DNA from 3 places in the Nocardioides xinjiangensis genome. Region 2 is predicted to be linked to each of the others. Evidence: predicted binding sites of a transcription regulator. Region 2 holds the regulator's gene; each other region holds the start of a gene.

Region 1 (6,232 bases), on a different contig from region 2:
CGAGCACCACCAGGCGCGGCGTGCGCAGGCCGAGGCGGGTCGCGAGCCCGCTGGCCACCACCTCGGCGACGAGCACCTTCGCGCCCTGGCCGGCGCCGCGGAACTTGCAGACGTAGGTGCCCAGGTCGTCGCCCTCGACGACGCCCGGCAGGCTGCCGCCCTCGCGCAGCGGAGTGACGTACCTCGTGACGTGGACGGTCGGGAGTGGGTCCGGAGGACCGGCGACGGTCACTGGACCGAGTCCTCCTCGGCGAGCCGCTGCTGCTCGGCCGCCACGTCGAAGTCAGCCGTGGGCCACTGCAGGTCGAGGCCGCGCAGCGTGTCGAGCAGGAGCTGGCCGACCGCGAGGTTGCGGTACCACTTCTTGTCCGACGGCACGACGTACCACGGGGCGGCGTCGGTGTGCGTGCGGTGCAGCGCGACCTCGTAGGCCTCGCGATAGGCAGGCCAGCGCGCGCGCTCGTCGAGGTCTCCCGGGTTGTACTTCCAGTGCTTCTCGGGGTTGGCCAACCGTTCGGCGAGCCGCTCCTTCTGCTCGTCGGGGCTGATGTGGAGCATGCACTTGATGATCGAGACCCCCTGGTCGACCAGGCGGGCCTCGAAGTCGTTGATCGCGCCGTAGCGGCGCTCGACCTCGCCGGGGTCGGCGAAGCCGCGGACGCGGGCGATGAGGACGTCCTCGTAGTGCGAGCGGTCGAAGACACCGACGTAGCCGGCGTCCGGCAGGCCCCTCTCGATCCGCCAGAGGAAGTCGTGGGCCCGCTCCTCCTCGGTCGGCGCCTTGAAGCTCGTGATCCGAACGCCCTGCGGGTCGACCAGGCCGATGGTGTGCCGCAGCACGCCGCCCTTGCCGCTGGTGTCCATGCCCTGGAGCACGAGCAGGACCCGACGCTGCGACCCGGCGGTGCGCTCGGCCCACAGGCGTTCCTGGAGGTCCGACAGCTCGGGCTGCATGGCGGCCAGCGCGGCCTTGCCGTCGGCCTTCTTCCCGTCGAAGCCGGGCGCTGCGTCGGTGTCGATGGCGGTCAGGTCGACCGTTCCGCCCGGCAGGCGCAGGGCGTCGGCGATCGCGGAGGTCGTCATGGGGTCATCATGGCCCACCGGCTGGGTGGGCCGTCGGGTGCCGGTCCGCTCAGTGCGCCAGCGCCTCGGGATCCACAACGGGCGGGAGCACGGACCAGGGGAAGTCGATCCAGCGCTCGGTCAGCCGCCAGGCGTAGGTCGGCTTGATGACCGACTGCGGCTTCTCGTAGATCACGACCGTGCGCGCCTCGGCGACGTGGCCGCCGCAGAACTGGTGCACCAGCTCGAGGGTCCGCCCGGTGTCCGCGACGTCGTCGGTGATGAGCACCTTGAGCCCGGACAGGTCGACCGCAGCCGGGGTCGGCGGCAGCATGATCGGCACGTCGAGCCGCTCGTCGACGCCGGTGTAGAACTCGACGTTGACCACGGAGATGTTCTTGACCGCCAGGGCGTAGCCCAGGCCCATGCCGAGGGCCAGTCCGCCGCGGGCGATCGCCAGGATGATGTCGGGACGGTAGCCGGAGTCCGCGACCTGCTGCGCCAGCTCGCGCGTGGCCGTGCCGAACAGCTCGTAGGACAGGACCTCGCGCTCGTCGCTCACGGGACCATCACACCACTGGTGGCGCGGCGCGTCGATGTCGACCGTCACGTGGTGGTGTCGGGTCGCGGGCCCGCCCCCGCCCCCGGCCCGGTCCCGTCCCCGGCCCCGGCCTCAGCCCCAGCCCGGCCAGCGTCATACGAACGAGCACCGATAGGTCCGCCTTCGTATGACGCACGCGGCGCCGCCCGACCCGCGCCCGACCCGCCACGCGCGCCAGCCCCAGCGTCATACGAACCGGCACCCATACGTCTGCCTTCGTATGACGTACCGGACAGCGTCATACGAACCAGCACCTATAGCTCCGCCTTCGTATGACGCACGCGGCGCCGCCCGCCCCGCGCCCGACCTGCCCGGCCCTAGCGTCATACGAACCAGCACCTATAGGTCCGCCTTCGTATGACGCACCGGGCGCCCGCCCGAAGAGGGCCCAGGGAGGGCCACGGCGCGGGTGGAGGGGGCTCAGTCGTCCAGGGGGCCGAGGTCGTCGACCTCGTCGCCGCTGTCGCGCAGCGCCTCGCGCACGACCGAGTACACCAGCCCGGCGGGGTAGCCCTTGCGGGCGAGCAGCCCGGCGAGGCGTCGCGTCGCGACCTGGGGATCGAGCCCCCGCATCGACCGGAACTTCTTGTCGACCAGGGCCCGAGCGGCCGCGCGCTGGTCGGCGTCGCCGATCTGCTCGAGTGCGGCCGAGGTGGCGTCGTCGTCGACGCCCTTGCGACGCAGCTCCTGGGCCAGCGCCCGGGGCGCAAGCCCTCGGCTGCGGTGCCGGCTCTCCACCCACTGCCGGGCGAACGCGGCGTCGTCGATCAGGCCGACCTCGGTGAACCGGTCGAGGAGGTCTTTGGCCAGCCGGTCGGGCACGTTCTTCCTGGCCAGCTTGTCGGCGAGCTCCTTGCGCGAGCGCGCCTGCCCGGTGAGCGCATCGAGCAGGATCCTGCGTGCCACGGCTTCGGGGTCGGCTTCGACCTCGGCGGCGGCCGCCTCCGCCCGGGCGGTCCTGGCCGCCTCACGCTCCTCCCAGGTCCGGGTGCGACGTCGACCGCCACGCCCTTCGCGGCCCTCGTTGCGACCGGTGCGCTCCTCGGAGCCGCGTGCAGCGGTCGACCGCCCGGCAGGGCGGCGCGGCGCGGCCGGCGTGGATGGGGTCTCCCCCACCCACGCCTGCACGCCGAGCCCGACGTCACCGGCCCACTCAGGGGCGGGGCGGCGCTCAGAAGTCATTGACCCCGATGGGCTCGTCGCTCAGCTCGTCGGCCGGCTTGTCGACGGCAGGGATCACGCCGAGCTTCTCCAGGATGAGCTTCTCGATCTCGTTGGCGAGGTCGGGGTTGTCCCGCAGGAAGTTGCGGGAGTTCTCCTTGCCCTGGCCGAGCTGGTCGCCCTCGTAGGTGTACCAGGCGCCGGCCTTGCGGATGATGCCCGCCTCCACACCGACGTCGATCAGGCCACCCTCGCGGCTGATGCCCTTGCCGTACATGATGTCGAACTCGGCCTGCTTGAACGGCGGGGCCACCTTGTTCTTGACGACCTTCACGCGGGTGCGGTTGCCGACCATGTCGGTGCCGTCCTTGAGCGTCTCGATGCGGCGCACGTCGAGGCGCACCGAGGAGTAGAACTTCAGCGCCCGACCACCGGTCGTGGTCTCCGGCGAGCCGAACATCACGCCGATCTTCTCGCGCAGCTGGTTGATGAAGATCGCGGTCGTGCCGGAGTTGTTGAGGGCACCGGTCATCTTGCGCAGCGCCTGGCTCATCAGGCGGGCCTGGAGACCGACGTGGCTGTCGCCCATCTCGCCCTCGATCTCGGCGCGGGGCACCAGGGCCGCCACGGAGTCGATGACGATCAGCGAGAGCGCGCCGGAGCGGATCAGCATGTCGGCGATCTCGAGCGCCTGCTCACCCGAGTCGGGCTGGGAGACCAGGAGGGCGTCGGTGTCGACGCCGAGGGCCTTGGCGTAGTCGGGGTCGAGCGCGTGCTCGGCGTCGATGAAGGCGACGATGCCGCCGGCCGCCTGGGCGTTGGCCACCGCGTGGAGGGCGACCGTGGTCTTTCCGGAGGACTCCGGACCGTAGACCTCCACGACGCGACCGCGCGGGAGACCGCCGAGGCCGAGGGCCACGTCGAGGGCGATCGACCCGGTGGGGATCACCTCGAGCGGGGCACGCGTCTCGTCGCCCAGTCGCATGACCGAGCCCTTGCCGAACTGCTTCTCCACCTGTGCGAGCGCGGCGTCGAGGGCCTTCTCGCGGTCTGCACCAGCCATTGCTGTGTCCCGTCTTGTCGTCGTGTGATGTGAGGTACGTCTGCGACGCTAGGGCGAGCCACCGACAGTCCCTGATCAGGACGGTCGACCGCTGTGGACAACCTCGCCCCTCGTCGTACCTGTGGACGAACAGTATCCCGAACAGGTGTTCGACACACGGTCCGCGTGCGGCGTGTCGCCGACGATCAGGCGCGGTCGCGGGTCAGCCGCCCGGCGACCACGACGGTCGCGGCGAGCAGTGCGGCGAACAGGGCGAGCGCCGGGTAGCCGAGCCACCCGACGACGACGCCGGCGAGGGCGCCTCCGCCGGCGGCGGTGAGGGACATCGCCATGTCGGAGGTGCCCTGCACGTCGGTGCGCGCCTCGACGGGCGTGAGGTCCGCGACCACCGTGGATGCCGCCACGGTGGCGCAGGACCACCCGACGCCGAGCAGGAAGAGCCCGGCGGTGATCTGCCAGGACGAGCCCTCCGGCGACAGCCCGCACAGCGCGAGGGACACCAGCAGCACTCCTCCCCCCGTGACCAGGACGACCGGACGGCCGAACCGGTCGGCCGCCCACCCCACCAGCGGCGAGAACGCGAACATGCCGAGCACGTGGACGGAGATCACGAAGCCGATGACCTCGAGGTGCGCACCGCCGTGCTCCATGTGCAGCGGCGTCATGATCATCACGGTCACCATGGCGGCGTGCGCGCACGCCATGGCCGCCACGGCCGCACCGACGGCGGGCACGTCCCGCACGACCGCGACGAACCGCACCCACGACCGGCCGTCGCGGTCCGGCGCCGCGGCCGTCTCGACCCCGGCCGTGCGCTGCGCGAGCAGCAGCGGGTCGGGGCGCAGCCGCACGCCCACCCAGCCGGCCGCCAGCACGAGCACGACGGCACCGATCGCGAAGCCGCCGGTGAGCTCGGGGACGGCGAGGGCCCCGGCCACCGCGCCGCCGACGCCCGTGAGGTTCGGTCCGGCGACAGCTCCGATGGTCGTCGCCCAGACCACGACCGACAGCGCCCGCGCCCGGTGCTCCTCCGTGGCGAGGTCGGTCGCGGCGTAGCGCGACCCGTTGTTGACCGCGGTGGTCGCGCCCAGCAGCACGGCGCCCACGAGCAGCACGAGCATCGAGTCGACGACGCCCGCCACCACCGCCAGCGCGGCGCCTGCCGCACCGGCGAGGTAGCCGGCGACCAGCCCGACGCGACGGCCGTGCCGACGCATCACCCGGGCGAGCGCGTACGCCGCGCCGGCGGTGCCCAGCACCTGGGAGGTCTGCGCGAGCCCGGCCATCGTCTCGCTGCCGGAGATGTCGCGCGCCAGCAGTGACGCGGTGGCGACGCCGATGGTGACGCCGACCGCCCCGACGGCCTGCGACACGACGAGCGTGCGGACCGTGTGCCGCTGGACGGCCGCGAGGTCGAGCTCCGGCTCGAGGCGGCTGCTCACCGCTCGCTGTCCGGCAGCTCGAGCTGCCGGCGCACGGCTGCCCAGACCTGCTTCGGCGGGACGCCGGCGTCGAGTGCCTCCTGGGTGGTGCGACCGTCGAGGTCGCGCACCACGGTCAGCTCGGCCCAGGTGCGGGAGTAGTCCCGGCCCAGGACCTCGTCGAGCCGCGCCCAGAACTCGGTGTGCCTCATGCTCCTACCGAACCACGCGCCGCCGACAGCTCCAACCGCGCCCTCGGCGCCGTCCCGGTCACCGCGCGCCCACGTCGTGCAGGTGGTGGACGACGTCGTGCAGGTGGTAGCTGCCCAGGCTCTCGATGGTGAACTCGTCGCCGTTCGAGCGCGTGCCGCGGCGCTGCGCGGTGACCTCGGTGAGGCCGGCGTAGAGGTCGGCCGCGGTGCCCGCGGCGGCGACCAGCCCGGCAGCGACCCGGTCCGGGTCCTGGTGGGCGTAGTCGCTCTCGACGGCGGTGGCGTCCTGGTCCCAGTTGGCGAAGGTCGGACCGTCCTCCTCGAGCATCAGCCGCACCCGCTGCGCGAACAGCTCGTGCACGTCGCGCACGTGGGCGCCGTACTCGAGCGGCGACCACACGTCGGCGGCCGGTCGCCGCGCGACGTCGCTGCGGGCGAGCACCTTCGCCCACGCCTCGGCTGTGGAGCGGAGGAGTCCCGGCAGGTCGCCCCGCCCCTGCGCGGCAGGGTCGAAGCCGCAGTCGGCGCACGGTCGGTCGAGGACCCAGGTCCAGTCCTTGGTGTCGGGGGTGATGCCCATGCCGGCCATCCAACCAGCGGCGCCGACGGGGACAATGCGGGGAATGGACATCCGCCGTGCACTTCCCGCCGACCTCGACACGGTGGCGGACATCTACGGCCGGGAGGCCCGCGAGGGGCACGCCACCTTCGA
Region 2 (6,232 bases):
TCGGCTCCGGTCCGATCAAGGGCTTCGGTGTCACCCTGTCCATCGGTGTCATCGCGTCGATGATCTCCGCGCTGATCATCGCCCGCGTGCTGTGCGACCTCGCGGTCTCCAACAAGGGCGTCTCGCGCCGGCCCGGCATCAGCGGCCTCGGCGACGTCGGCAAGGTGCGGGCCTGGCTGGACCGCAAGGACCCCGACATCATGAAGAACCGCGGCCGCTGGCTGGCCGTGTCGGGTGCGGCGACCGTGTTCGCCATCGCCGGCATCGCCACCCAGGGCCTCAACCTCGGTGTCGAGTTCACCGGCGGACGCCAGCTCGACTACTCCCTGTCCGAGGAGATCTCCGTCGACCAGGCCCGCCAGGCCGTGGCCGACGCCGGCTTCCCCGAGGCCGTCGTGCAGACCGCCGACACCGCCGACTTCACCGTCCGCACCGGCGAGATCTCGAACGAGGAGGAGCAGCGGATCGAGGACGAGCTCGCGGCGGTCGGCGGCGACGTGTCGAAGGTCGACGACCAGCAGATCGGCGCCTCCCTCGGCGAGGAGCTGCGCAACAACGCGCTCATCGCCTTCGGCGTCGCCTTCCTCGCCCAGCTGCTCTACCTCGCCTTCCGGTTCAAGTGGACCTTCGGCGTCTCGGCCGTCATCGCGATGGCCCACGACGTGCTGATCGTGGTCGGCATCTTCGCCTGGATGCAGAAGCCGATCGACGGCATCTTCCTGGCGGCAGCGATGACCATCATCGGTCTCTCCGTCAACGACACCGTCGTCGTCTTCGACCGGGTGCGCGAGCGGTGGTTCGGCTCGAAGCCCGAGGACGACTTCAGCTCGCTGGCCAACAAGGCCGCGGTCGAGACGGTGCCGCGCACCGTCAACACCGGCCTCGGCACGATGTTCATCCTCGCCGCGCTCGCGATCCTCGGCGGCGACTCGCTGCGCGACTTCTCGATCGCGCTGCTGATCGGACTCATCGTCGGCACCTACTCCTCGATCTTCACCGCCACCCCGCTGGTGACCTACTTCCAGGAGAAGTGGCCGATGAGCCGGGTCAAGAAGGAGAAGGTCGAGCGCGCGCCCGAGGACTCCGGCGCCGTCGTCTGAGCGGTTGGTTTGCTTTGGAATCCCCCGCTCAAGCGGGGGATTCCGAACTTCCGGGGGCGTGCAGACCCCCGGAAGTTCGCACAACCCTCGTGAGGTCCCGGGGCGTACGCTGCCTGGCATGTTCTGGATCCTGCTGATCGTCGTCCTGGGCGTGGTCGCCTACCGCTACCGCGTGAAGCTCCTCGCGAAGGTGCTCGGCCAGCCCGAGCGGCGCATCGAGCGCCAGATCGGCCGCAAGAAGAACCACTGACACCCGCTGTGGACGCGGTACGCCGAGCTGTCGGCGCCGCCCCGTAAGGTGCTCTGGTGCCCGCGACCGACACCGCCCCCGCGCCCGTGACCACCCCGGTCCCGACGGTGCTGGCCAAGGCGGTCACGGCCCTCGGCGGGCAGCAGCGCGACGGCCAGGTGCAGATGGCCACCGAGGTCGCCGAGGCGATGGAGGAGGGCCGCCACCTCCTCGTGCAGGCCGGCACCGGCACGGGCAAGTCGCTCGGCTACCTCGTCCCCGCGCTGCTCCACGACAAGCGCGTCGTCGTCGCCACCGCGACCCTCGCCCTGCAGCACCAGCTCGTCGAGCGCGACCTGCCGCGGCTGGTCGAGGCGGTCAAGGACGTCCCCGGCCTCGACACGTCGTACGCCGTGCTGAAGGGCCGCTCGAACTACGCCTGCCTGCACCGGATCCGCGCCGGCGTCCCCGACGACCAGGGCGCCCTCGTCGACGTCCCCACCGGCTCGATGGCCGAGAAGGTCCTCGAGCTGCGCGCGTGGGCGGAGGAGGAGTCCGAGCAGGGGGGCAGCGGCGAGCGGGACAACGCCCCTCGGCACACCGACCGCGAGTGGCGCCAGGTGTCGGTCAACCACCGCGAGTGCCTCGGCGCCGCGAAGTGCCCGTTCGGGCAGGAGTGCTTCGCCGAGCTCGCTCGCGAGAAGGCCCAGCGCAGCCACCTCATCGTCACCAACCACTCCCTCCTCGCGATCGACGCGATCGAGGAGGTGCCGATGATCCCCGACTACGACACGGTCGTGATCGACGAGGCCCACGAGCTGACCGCCCGTGTCACCCAGGCCGCCACCGACGAGCTCGGCGTCTCCGACATCGAGCGCGCCGCCCGGCGCGCGTCGCGCTGGACCGACGGCGCCGACGGCGACCCCGCGGGCGACCTCGAGGACGCCGCGCAGCAGCTGGCCGAGGCCATCGAGGCGACCCCGCCGGGCCGCATCGACCAGCTGTCGACCCAGCTCTCCGACGCGCTCGTGCTGGTGCGCGATGCGGCCCGCGCCTGCCTGTCGGCCTTCCCGCGCGAGTCCGGCGGCGATGGTGACGGCGACGCCGGGCGTACGCAGGCCAAGGGCATGGTGCAGGAGGTGTACGTCAACGCCGAGCGGATGGCCGCGGGCTCGCAGGCCGACGTGCTGTGGCTGGGGGAGGCGCGCGACCGGTTCCCGGCTCGGCTCCACGTCGCCCCGCTGCAGGTGTGGGGCCCGATGCGCGACCGGCTGCTGACCGACAAGACCGTCGTCTTCACCAGCGCGACGCTGATGCTCGGCGGCGAGTTCGGTGCGGTCGCGACCTCGCTGGGCCTCAAGCCGACCGAGCGCGTGGGCTCGCAGGTCGCCAGCCCCGACCCCGACTCGGCGCTGCCGTGGAAGGGTCTCGACGTCGGGTCGCCGTTCGACTACGGCCAGCAGTCGATCCTCTACGTCGCCCGCCACCTGCCGCAGCCCGGCCGCGACGGCCTGGGGCCGGCGCAGCTCGACGAGATCTGCGACCTCGTCGACGCGCTCGACGGGCGCACGCTGGGCCTCTTCTCCTCGCGCCGCGCGGCGGAGGCCGCAGCAGAGGCGGTCCGGGCCCGGTTGCCGCACCTCACGACGCTCGCGCAGGGCGACGCCCAGCTGCCGGAGCTCGCCAGGCAGTTCGTCGAGGACCCGCACACGTGCCTGTTCGGCACGCTGTCGCTGTGGCAGGGCCTCGACGTGCCGGGCGACACCTGCCAGCTCGTGATCATCGACCGGATCCCGTTCCCCCGCCCCGACGACCCGCTGATGTCGGCGCGCCAGAAGGCCGCCGACCAGGCCGGCGGCAACGGCTTCATGCAGGTCGCCGCCACCCATGCCGCGCTCCTGCTCGCGCAGGGCGCCGGTCGCCTCATCCGCACGACGTCCGACCGCGGCGTCGTCGCCGTGCTCGACCCGCGCCTGGAGACCGCGCGCTACGGCCGCTTCCTCAAGGCGTCCCTGCCGCCGATGTGGTCGACCACCGACCCCGCGCTCGTACGTCAGGCGCTCGCGCGGCTCGGCGCCGCCTAGCCCGGTCAGGGCGCGTAGCCGAAGAGCTGGTAGTCCCGGCGGTACATCGTCGCCACCAGCTCGCGTAGCTCGGCGGAGACCTGGCGGTCGCGCCCGCCGGGGGCGGTCTGGTTCCGCGGCGCGGTCGGCACGGCGGGGGCGCCGACGCCCTCGCAGACCTCGGCGAAGTCGCGGTCGAAGGTCTCGAGCCGGCCGACGAAGTCGACCCGGTTGAGGTCGATCATCCGGCTCTGGAGCGTGAGGTGCTGGTCGGTCCCTGGCACCGCGGACAGGTCCTGCGCAGCCGTCCAGTAGGCGAACTCCTCGACGGTCTGCATCCGCTCGTGGGTCGCGGCGTCGAAGTCGTAGTAGTTGTGGTCGACGACCTTGTCGTGCCACGCCGAGACGAACCGGTCCAGCGGGTCGCGCACGAACGCGAAGGTGAAGTAGTCGGCGAAGCTGGCGAGCGGGTAGCGCATCCGCATCGCGTGGTCGACGTCCATGCTGACGCCGTGCTGCTCGCAGTGGTGGCGGATCGTGCGCGTCGCGACCTTGGCCACCCGGTACCAGACGAACCGGTGGCTGTGGCTGATCGTCAGGTTGTACGCCAGCGGGCTGAGCCAGGCGGACTGCTCGCCCGCCGCGGCCAGCCGGTCGACCGCGGCCTGCGCCTCCGGCACGAGCCGGCGGCGGTTGCCCGGGCGCGTGCGGAAGACCAGTGGGTCGGGGACGGCGGACTCGGGCATCGGCGCGAGGCTACACCGGCGGCCGCGCGGCGCCGCGGGCCCGCCGCGCGGGTCGGCGTACGACGCCTCAGACGCGGCGCAGCACCGCGGTCACGACGCCGAGGATCGTGGCGTTGTCACCGGGGATGGGGTCGTAGGCCTCGTTGTGGGGCAGCAGCCAGACGTGGCCGTCCTTGCGCTGGAACGTCTTGACCGTCGCCTCGCCCTCGATCATCGCCGCGACGATCTGGCCGTTGGTCGCGGTCTGCTCCTGGCGGATCACGACGTAGTCGCCGTTGCAGATCGCCGCGTCGACCATGGAGTCGCCGGAGACCTCGAGCAGGAAGAGGGTGCCGTCGCCGACGAGCTGCTTCGGGAGCGGGAACACGTCGGTGACCTGCTCCTCGGCGAGGATCGGGCCGCCGGCGGCGATCCGGCCGACGACCGGGATGTTGACCGCGGCCGGGGCGGCGTCACCGATGCCCGTCTCGTCGATGCTGGTCTCGTCTGCGCTCGAGATGGAGCGGCGCGCGGCCATCACCTCGGGCAGGAACACCTCGAGGGCGCGGGGCCGGTTGGGGTCGCGCTTGAGGAAGCCCTTGCTCTCCAGCACGCGGAGCTGGTGGGCGACGCTGGAGGAGGAGGTGAGGCCGACGGCCTGGCCGATCTCACGCATCGACGGCGGGTATCCCTTGGACTCGATGGAGTCCTTGATCGTGGCCAGCACGCGCTGCTGGCGCGGGGTCAGGCCGGTGGCGTCCGGGGGTCCGTCGGGCATCTCGATGACGTTCTTGTCGTCGGACTTGGCCATGGGCTCCTCCAGTACGGTTGCCGGCTCCCTCCGCGGCTCGGATGGGACAGGAGCAGGTGTGCTCACCGTAGTCCTGTCGGCGGGAGGGGATCAAACACCTGTTCGAACTCCGCGTGTCGCGGTTGGCATCGGTGCTGGGCGTACGTGCGTTGCTGACCGGCGATCAGTTTCGTGCGCCGGGGCGCTTGGCGCGTGGCGAACGATTGTTCGACCTGGTGCTTGCGTTGTTCGAACAGGTGCTCTAACGTCGTACACACGTTCGATCGAACGTCTGCTCGACGCCGATGGCGAGAAGCCGCTGTCGGTGGCTCCGACTAGACATTCGCTCGACAGACACCCACGGCTGATCTTCCCCAGGAGGCCACCATGAGCACCCTCAGCCTTTCCCCCGCTTTCCGGACCCCGGTCACCCCGGCCCGCGCCCGCTCGACGGTGCGCCTGACCCGCCGTGGCCGACTGGTCGTCTTCCTGACCTCGCTGTTCCTGGTCCTCGGCGTGGCGTTCATGCTCGCCGGTGGTGCCGTCGGCACCGACGAGGCCGGAAAGCCCGCCCCGACCGAGATCGTCCAGGTCGCGCCCGGAGACACCCTGTGGGGGATCGCCAGCGAGATCGCGACCGACGGCGACGTCCGCTCCGTGATGAGCGAGATCGAGCGGCTCAACGCCCTCGAGTCCGCCGGCCTCTCGGCCGGCCAGAAGCTCCGCGTCCCGGTCGCCACCGACTGACGCGCGAGGCCTCCACCAGCCGCTTCGACCCCGGCTGGTGGACCAAGGGGAAGGCGAGGGGCGGGCCTGCGGGCCCGCCCCTCGGCGCATCTTCGGACGTCGTCCACAACTGAGGTTGCGAGGGTGGTTGACCGGCCACCGCGGTGGGTAGTTTCGTGGTGCAGGCGTTGTTCTCGGGAGGCACGACATGCACGTACGCCGCGCACTGGCGCTCATCCTCGCGGTCCCGCTGCTGATCGCCGGGTGCTCGGACGGCGAACCGACGACGGAGCCGACGCCGAAGATGCCCGAACCGTCGAGCTCGTCGCCTACCCCGACTCCGGTCGAGGCCGAGACGCCTGAGGCGGAGAGTCCGGAGGACTTCATCCGGCGCTGGGTCAAGGCCGGCGACGAGATGCAGGTGACGGGGGAAACCGCCACCTATGAGGCTCTGGTGGAGGACTCATGCAAGGCCTGCAAAACCTTCGTGAAGTCGGTCGAGAAGGTGTACGCAAGTGATGGCACGGTCGAATTCGCTGGCTCGACCATCAACAGCATTCGGTCCCGGAAAGGGAAGCCGCCGACTTTCCAAGTCACCA
Region 3 (6,232 bases), 870 kb from region 2:
GCAGCCGTCGCGCCGCCTGCTCGCTGCCGACCGTCCCGGCGAGCCGGCAGATCTCCTCGGCGACCTCGTGCATCTGCTTGCCGGACTTGAGGAAGCCCTCGGCGTTGCCGCGGCTCGTGCCCGGGCCGATGTCGCGCAGGCCCGCCGAACCGAGTGGGACCAGCCGCCGCGCGGCGTCGAGGACGTCGATCGTCGGGGCGTCGAGGCGGTCGGCGTAGCGCACGACGTTGGTCAGCACCGTGCCGAGCCCGGCGGTGCGGGCGATGCCGGCCATCCGGGCGGCGTGCGGGGAGGTGCCCGGGCCCCAGTCGCCGTACCGGGCGCCGAGACGGTGCGAGACCAGCTCGACGAGCAGGCTCTCCGCGGGCACGACCTCGCGCCAGGGCGCGAGCGCCGCCACGGCGAGGTCGTCGCGGCGCCGGGTGGCGGCCGCGCCGACCTCCGACGACGGACCGAGCAGCACCAGCACGTCGCCCCCGGCCAGGTGGGGAGCCAGCACGTCGAGGGTGGCGACAGGGCGTCCGCGCTCCCCCGCGAGGTGCACGGCCGAGACCATCCGGCACAGCGCCGCCCAGCCGGACCTGCCGCTGGCCAGGAACGTCACCCGCGCACTGCCGCCCTGCTCGAGCGACAGGTCGCGGGCCGGGCCGCCGCGCGTCGGCGCGCGACGGCGGCCCGTACCGCCCGCGGGACCGCCCGCGGGACCGCCCGCGGGACCGTGGTGGAGCCTGTGACCGGGCGTCGGCGCGACCGCGAGGTCGACGCCCAGCACGGGGCGGATGCCCGCCCGGTCGGCTGCGCGGGCGAACTTCACCGCACCGTAGGTGCCGTCGCGGTCGGTGAGGGCGAGGGTGTCCATCCCCTGCTCGGCAGCGCGCTGCACCAGGACGTGCGGGTGGGACGCGCCGTACTGCATCGAGAAGCCGGAGGCGACGTGCAGGTGGACGAACGGGTCGGCGGGCACCTCAGGCCACGCTGGCGTGCGGGACGAGGCCCAACGCCTGCTCGACCACGGCCAGGAACCGGTCGGCGTCGCGCACGAGGTCGTCGGCCTCGCGCTCGGTCACCGCGCGGGTCGAGCCCGCCTCGGCCGCAGCCCGCTTCGCGGCACCCGCGGCGAAGAACGTCGCCCACTCGGAGAGCTCCGGCGCGACCTCGGCGAGCAGGACCCAGGCGTTCTTCTGCCGACGCGCGCGTGGCGCCGGGCGCGCCCGCGCCGCCAGCAGCGCGGCGGCCGCGCACAGGGCGGCGACGTGGGCACAGGCGTAGCGGGTCGGCACGTCGCGCGCGGTGATGGACTCCTGCAACGAGGTCGCCGACCGCTGGAGGTAGGAGTGGGCGGTGGCCGGGAGCAGGTGCGGGTGGGACGGAGGGTGGGACGGAGGGTGGGACGCGGGACGGGGTGCGGGGTGCGGACTGCGCGACGAGGTCATGGCGACCGCCCTCAGTCCAGGCAGCCGACGAGCTGCCAGCGCCCGTCGGACCAGTCGAAGGAGAGGTCGAACACGCCGTAGGACTCCTGCTCCTGGCCGGCGCGCAGGCCGCGGCCCGCCTCCACCCGCCACAGCTCGCGCTCGGCCACGAGGTCGGCGACCGGTCCGCCGCCCTGGTCCTCGGGACGCCCCTGCCACCACGGCCCGGTCTCCACCCAGTGGGCGACCACGGCCCGCACCTTCCACAGCCGGCCCCGCCACAGGAACTGGTCGGGGTCCTCCGCCTCGCCACGTCGCACCTCGACGGGGTCGTCGTACTGCCTCATCGCGCCTCCTCGCACAGTCGTCGACCCCGGGGCCGACCCGGCGGCAGGGGGGTCGAGGTCACCGCCGCCGGGTCGCATCGAACATCTGTTCGAACACCGAGAACGGTACTACCCGCGACCGACACCGCGTCAAGGCCGCCGTGGGGGCGGGCCGACGGCGGGCTGACGAGACGGGCGCGCGAGGAGGCCGCGCGAGGAGGCGCCTGTCGCCGGCGCTCAGTGCCGTCGCAGGTAGTCCGTGGTCTCGCGCCGCCAGAGGAAGAACGAGAGCACGAGACCCTCGACGATCACCAGCGCCGAGAGCACGACGAAGATCGACGGGAGGTGGGAGTCCAGGCACACCACGCCGACCAGCACCCCGACGCCGGCCGTGGCGGTGAGCACGGGCCGGGTCCAGGCGTGCCCGCCGACGAAGAACGAGCCGAGCACCAGCACGAGAGCGGCGAAGCCGACGAAGGCCACCACCGACAGCGCGACGAACCCGGGCACGATCGGGCTGTCCCGCAGCAGCTCGATGCCGCCCTGGGCGAGGAGCTCCTGGGCCGACGGGTTGCCCTCGGCCCAGCCGAGGATCACCTCGTCGCGCATGAGCCAGGTCAGCAGCGTGATCACCGCCGCGGTCGCCACGATCAGGACCAGCACCCGCATGCTGTTGACCACCGACCCGGGCAGGTCACGCGCCATCTGGAATCCCCCTGAGACTCGTCGTCGTTCGTCGCTACGCTCGCATCATGTCGACGGAGCACGCGTCCATCACCTCATTTCGAGGCGACCTCGCCCGGCGCGGCGGCACGGGTGACGTGGTCATCCTGCCCGACAGCGCGCACACAGCGGCACTCGCCGCGGCGGCGCTCGGGTGCGAGGTCGGCGCCATCGCCAACAGCCTGCTCTTCGACGCCGACGGCGAGCCTGTCCTGATCCTGACCTCCGGCGCCCACCGCGTCGACACGTCGGCCGTCGCCGAGCGCATCGGCGTGGCCCGGCTCAGGCGCGCCGACCCCGACTTCGTGCGCCGGCACACGGGGCAGGTGATCGGTGGCGTCTCCCCCCTCGACCACCCCGCCCCGATCCGCACGTGGATCGACCCGTGGCTGAGCTGGCACGAGGTGGTGTGGGCCGCCGCCGGGCACCCGGCGGCGGTGTTCTCCACCACCTACGACGAGCTCGTGCGGATGACCGGCGCGGTCGAGGTGCAGGTCGACTGACGACGCACGCGAGGGAGTGGGGCGAGGTGGACCGATGGACGCGCTGGCACTGACCTTCTCGAGCGGCTGGGCGAGCGGGGTCAACGCCTACCTGGTGGTGCTCGTGCTCGGCATCGCGGACCGGCTGGGCCCGTTCGCCGACATCCCCGACGTGCTGGGCCGGTGGGACGTCCTGGCGGCGGCCGGCTTCCTCTACGCCATGGAGTTCGTCGCCGACAAGATCCCCTACGTCGACTCGACGTGGGACGCGGTCTCCACGGCGATCCGGCCCACGGCGGGCGCGGTCATCGGGGTCCTCCTCGCCGGTGACGCCTCGTCGCTCGACCAGGCCGTGCTCGGCGTCGTCGGCGGCGGCACCGCCCTGCTGAGCCACCTCGCGAAGGCCGGCGGCCGCCTGGCGATCAACGCCTCGCCGGAGCCGGCGTCCAACGTGCTGGCCAGCCTCACCGAGGACGCGGTGGTGCTCGGCGTGGTCTGGTTCTCCCTCGAGCACCCCCAGGCGGCCGCCGCGGTGGCGGGAGTCCTCCTGCTGCTCGGCCTCGTCGTGCTGCTCCTGGTCGGGCGGCTGGTCCGCCGGGGCTGGCGGCGGTGGCGGAGGGAGCCGGCCCGACAAGTCGCCTAGGGTTCCTCCGTGGCGCGTGTGGTGGTGGTCGGCGGCGGGTTCGGCGGGATGGCCGCGGCGGCCCGGCTGGCCCGGCTCGGGCACGACGTGACGCTCCTCGAGCGCTCCGACCGTCTGGGCGGCGCCCTGTCGACCGTCGAGCAGGACGGCTTCGCCTGGGACGCCGGCCCGACCAGCACGCTGCTCCCCGCGGTCGTGCGCGACCTGTTCCGGAAGTCCGGCCGGCCGCTCGAGCGTGAGATCGACCTCCGTCCGCTCGACCCCGTGCGCGAGCACCGCTTCGCCGACGGCTCGGTGCTCCGACTGCCCGGTGGCTCCCGAGCCGCCCAGCTCGAGGCGTTCGACACTCTGGGCGCGGGGCTCGGCCGCCAGTGGGTGGACCACGTCGCGTCGTACGGCGACACCTGGGAGCTGCTGCGCAAGGAGTGGTTCGAGCGGCCCTTCGACGACGACGTCGCTCCCCGGGAGCTCGTCGCGCTGCTCGGCCGCCGGGAGTCGCTGCACAGGCGGCTGCGCCGGGCCCTGCGCGACGAGCGGTTGCGGCTGGTCGCCGGGCACCGGCTGGTCATGGACGGCCACGACCTGCGCGAGGTGCCGGTCCTCGCCGGCGTCGAAATCTACCTCGAGCAGCGCTTCGGCTGCTGGACGGTCCCCGGCGGGCTCGCCGCGCTCGGCGTCGCGATGGCCGAGCGGCTGTCCCTGCGCGGGGTGACGACGCTGACCGGCACGGCCGCCACCGACCTCGTGGTCCGCGGCGGCCAGGTGGCGGCGGTGCAGACCGAGAGCGGTGCGGTGGACGCCGACCAGGTCGTGGTGGCGATCGACCCGCGTCGCCTGCCGACCCTGGCACCCCACGTCCGTCGCACCATGCCCGCCCTGCCGCCGGTGGTGTGCCACGTCGGGCTCGAGGGCGAGGTGCCCGACCTGCCGCACGAGGTGGTGCTCCACGGGGACCCGCTCCTGGTCGTGCGCACCGGAGGGCGCGCGCCGGCCGGCGGCGCGGCCTGGACCGTGCTGGCGCGTGGCCGCATCGCCGAGGACGTGCTGACGGCGCTCGCGCGGCACGGGCTCGACGTGCGCAGCCGGGTCGTCACGCGCGTCGACCGGTCGCCCCGCGAGCTCGTCGAGGAGTGGGGTGGCTCACCGCACGGGGTGCTCTGGCAGGGCCCTCGCACGGCCCGCAGCCGGCTCGGTCCGCGCACGCCCGTGGGTGGCGTGCTCGCCGCGGGGGCCCATGCGACCACCGGCTCCGGCCTGCCGTTCGCGGGCCTCAGCGCCGCGCTGGTGGCCGACCTGGTCGGACGCGCCGCACGTCGGTAGGTGCGCTCCCCACCCGTCGCCGCGGGCCGCCACCGGTGGTCGCCGTGGGACGACCGGTCAGACGGTGATGCGCAGGTTGGCGAAGATCTCACGCGTCGCCTTCGACCGGTTGAGCGTGTAGAAGTGCAGCCCGGGCGCCCCGGCGTCGAGCAGCGCGCGGCACAGCTCGGTCGCGATGGCGATGCCCTCGGCGCGCAGCCGCTGCGGGTCGTCGGCGTGCGGCTCGAGACGTGCCGTGACCTCCTCGGGCAGCCGGCGCCGAGAGAGCTCCACCATGCGCTCCATCGAGCGCAGGTTCAGGATCGGCATGATGCCCGGGATGATCGGGAGGTCCGCACCGACGGCCTCGGCCCGCTCGACGAGCGCGACGTAGTCGGAGGCGCGCAGCACCATCTCGGTGACCGCGAACTCGGCGCCCGCGTCGTACTTGGCCTTGAGGACCCGGGCGTCGTGGTCGAGGTCGGTGGCGTCGACGTGACCCTCGGGGAACGCCGCGACGCCGATCCGCATGTCCGCGCGCCGGCGGATCAGCGCGACCAGCTCGTTGGCGTAGGTGAGCCCACCGGCGGTGGGGGTCCAGGCGGCCCCGGGCCCGCCCGGCGGGTCGCCGCGCAACGCCATCACGTGCCGCACGCCCGCCCGGCTGAGGTCGTCGAGGATCGCGGAGAGCTCGTCGGTGGTGTGGCCGACGCACGTGAGGTGCGCGACCGGCAGGAGGGTGGTCTCACGGGCGATGCGCTCGGTGATCGCGACCGTGCGGTCCCGGGTCGTGCCTCCCGCGCCGTAGGTCACCGACACGAACGTCGGCCGGTAGGGCTCGAGCTCGGTGATGGCCTGCCAGAGCTGCTCCTCGCCTGCCTCGTCCTTGGGCGGGAAGAACTCGAAGGAGAAGGACCGTTCCCCCCGCTCGAGGAGCTCGCGCATGCTCAGCCCGCGTCCGGTCGTCATGGCCGCCAGCCTACGGAGCACCGCCGTGGCTGCGCGGCCCGTCCCACTGGCTAGGCTGCCCCGCGTGACGACCTGGGACCCCGCCGACTTCCGCGACCGGGTCCAGCAGGTGCTCGACGCGTTCCTCGACGAGCGCGCGGACGAGCTGCGCCCGCTCGGGCCCGACGCCGCGCGGCTCGTCACGGAGGCGCGTACGGCGCTGCGCGGGGGCAAGCGCTTCCGCGCGGCCTTCTGCCACTGGGGCTACCGCGCCGTGCGCCCCGAGGGGTCCGACGCCTCCTCCGGGGCGGCGCTGGCCCGCGCGTGCGCGTCGCTGGAGGTCCTGCACGCCAGCGCCCTGGTGCACGACGACCTGATGGACGCCTCCGACACCCGGCG

The links. Region 2 encodes LexA, which represses DNA repair genes until DNA is damaged. Its sites were predicted from a motif close to TCGAACANNTGTTCGA; they were not measured.
Region 1: recA (recombinase RecA) is a predicted target of LexA. The motif match lies at 4,025-4,040, and genes of this name have one in related genera.
Region 3: J3P32_RS01445 (DUF6504 family protein) is a predicted target of LexA. The motif match lies at 1,837-1,852, and genes of this name have one in related genera.

Annotation. Positions count from the first base shown of each region.
Region 1 covers NZ_JAFMSW010000002.1:320,371-326,602, forward strand. The annotation lists gene J3P32_RS16375 (HipA family kinase) at 1-232, opposite strand, end outside; gene J3P32_RS16380 (polyphosphate kinase 2 family protein) at 229-1,083, opposite strand; gene J3P32_RS16385 (phosphoribosyltransferase) at 1,133-1,624, opposite strand; gene J3P32_RS16390 (regulatory protein RecX) at 2,084-2,845, opposite strand; gene recA (recombinase RecA) at 2,835-3,887, opposite strand; gene J3P32_RS16400 (MFS transporter) at 4,073-5,329, opposite strand; gene J3P32_RS16405 (DUF3046 domain-containing protein) at 5,326-5,520, opposite strand; gene J3P32_RS16410 (DinB family protein) at 5,579-6,100, opposite strand; gene J3P32_RS16415 (GNAT family N-acetyltransferase) at 6,144-6,232, shown strand, end outside.
Region 2 covers NZ_JAFMSW010000001.1:1,173,841-1,180,072, reverse strand. The annotation lists gene secD (protein translocase subunit SecD) at 1-1,100, shown strand, start outside; gene J3P32_RS18115 (hypothetical protein) at 1,219-1,350, shown strand; gene J3P32_RS05530 (ATP-dependent DNA helicase) at 1,407-3,413, shown strand; gene J3P32_RS05525 (sulfotransferase family 2 domain-containing protein) at 3,419-4,138, opposite strand; gene lexA (transcriptional repressor LexA) at 4,206-4,928, opposite strand; gene J3P32_RS05515 (LysM peptidoglycan-binding domain-containing protein) at 5,295-5,654, shown strand; gene J3P32_RS05510 (hypothetical protein) at 5,842-6,232, shown strand, end outside.
Region 3 covers NZ_JAFMSW010000001.1:299,381-305,612, forward strand. The annotation lists gene J3P32_RS01435 (DNA polymerase III subunit alpha) at 1-964, opposite strand, end outside; gene J3P32_RS01440 (SAV_6107 family HEPN domain-containing protein) at 966-1,433, opposite strand; gene J3P32_RS01445 (DUF6504 family protein) at 1,445-1,759, opposite strand; gene J3P32_RS01450 (hypothetical protein) at 1,976-2,443, opposite strand; gene J3P32_RS01455 (YbaK/EbsC family protein) at 2,491-2,964, shown strand; gene J3P32_RS01460 (DUF4126 domain-containing protein) at 2,999-3,586, shown strand; gene J3P32_RS01465 (phytoene desaturase family protein) at 3,596-4,906, shown strand; gene metF (methylenetetrahydrofolate reductase [NAD(P)H]) at 4,964-5,854, opposite strand; gene J3P32_RS01475 (polyprenyl synthetase family protein) at 5,919-6,232, shown strand, end outside.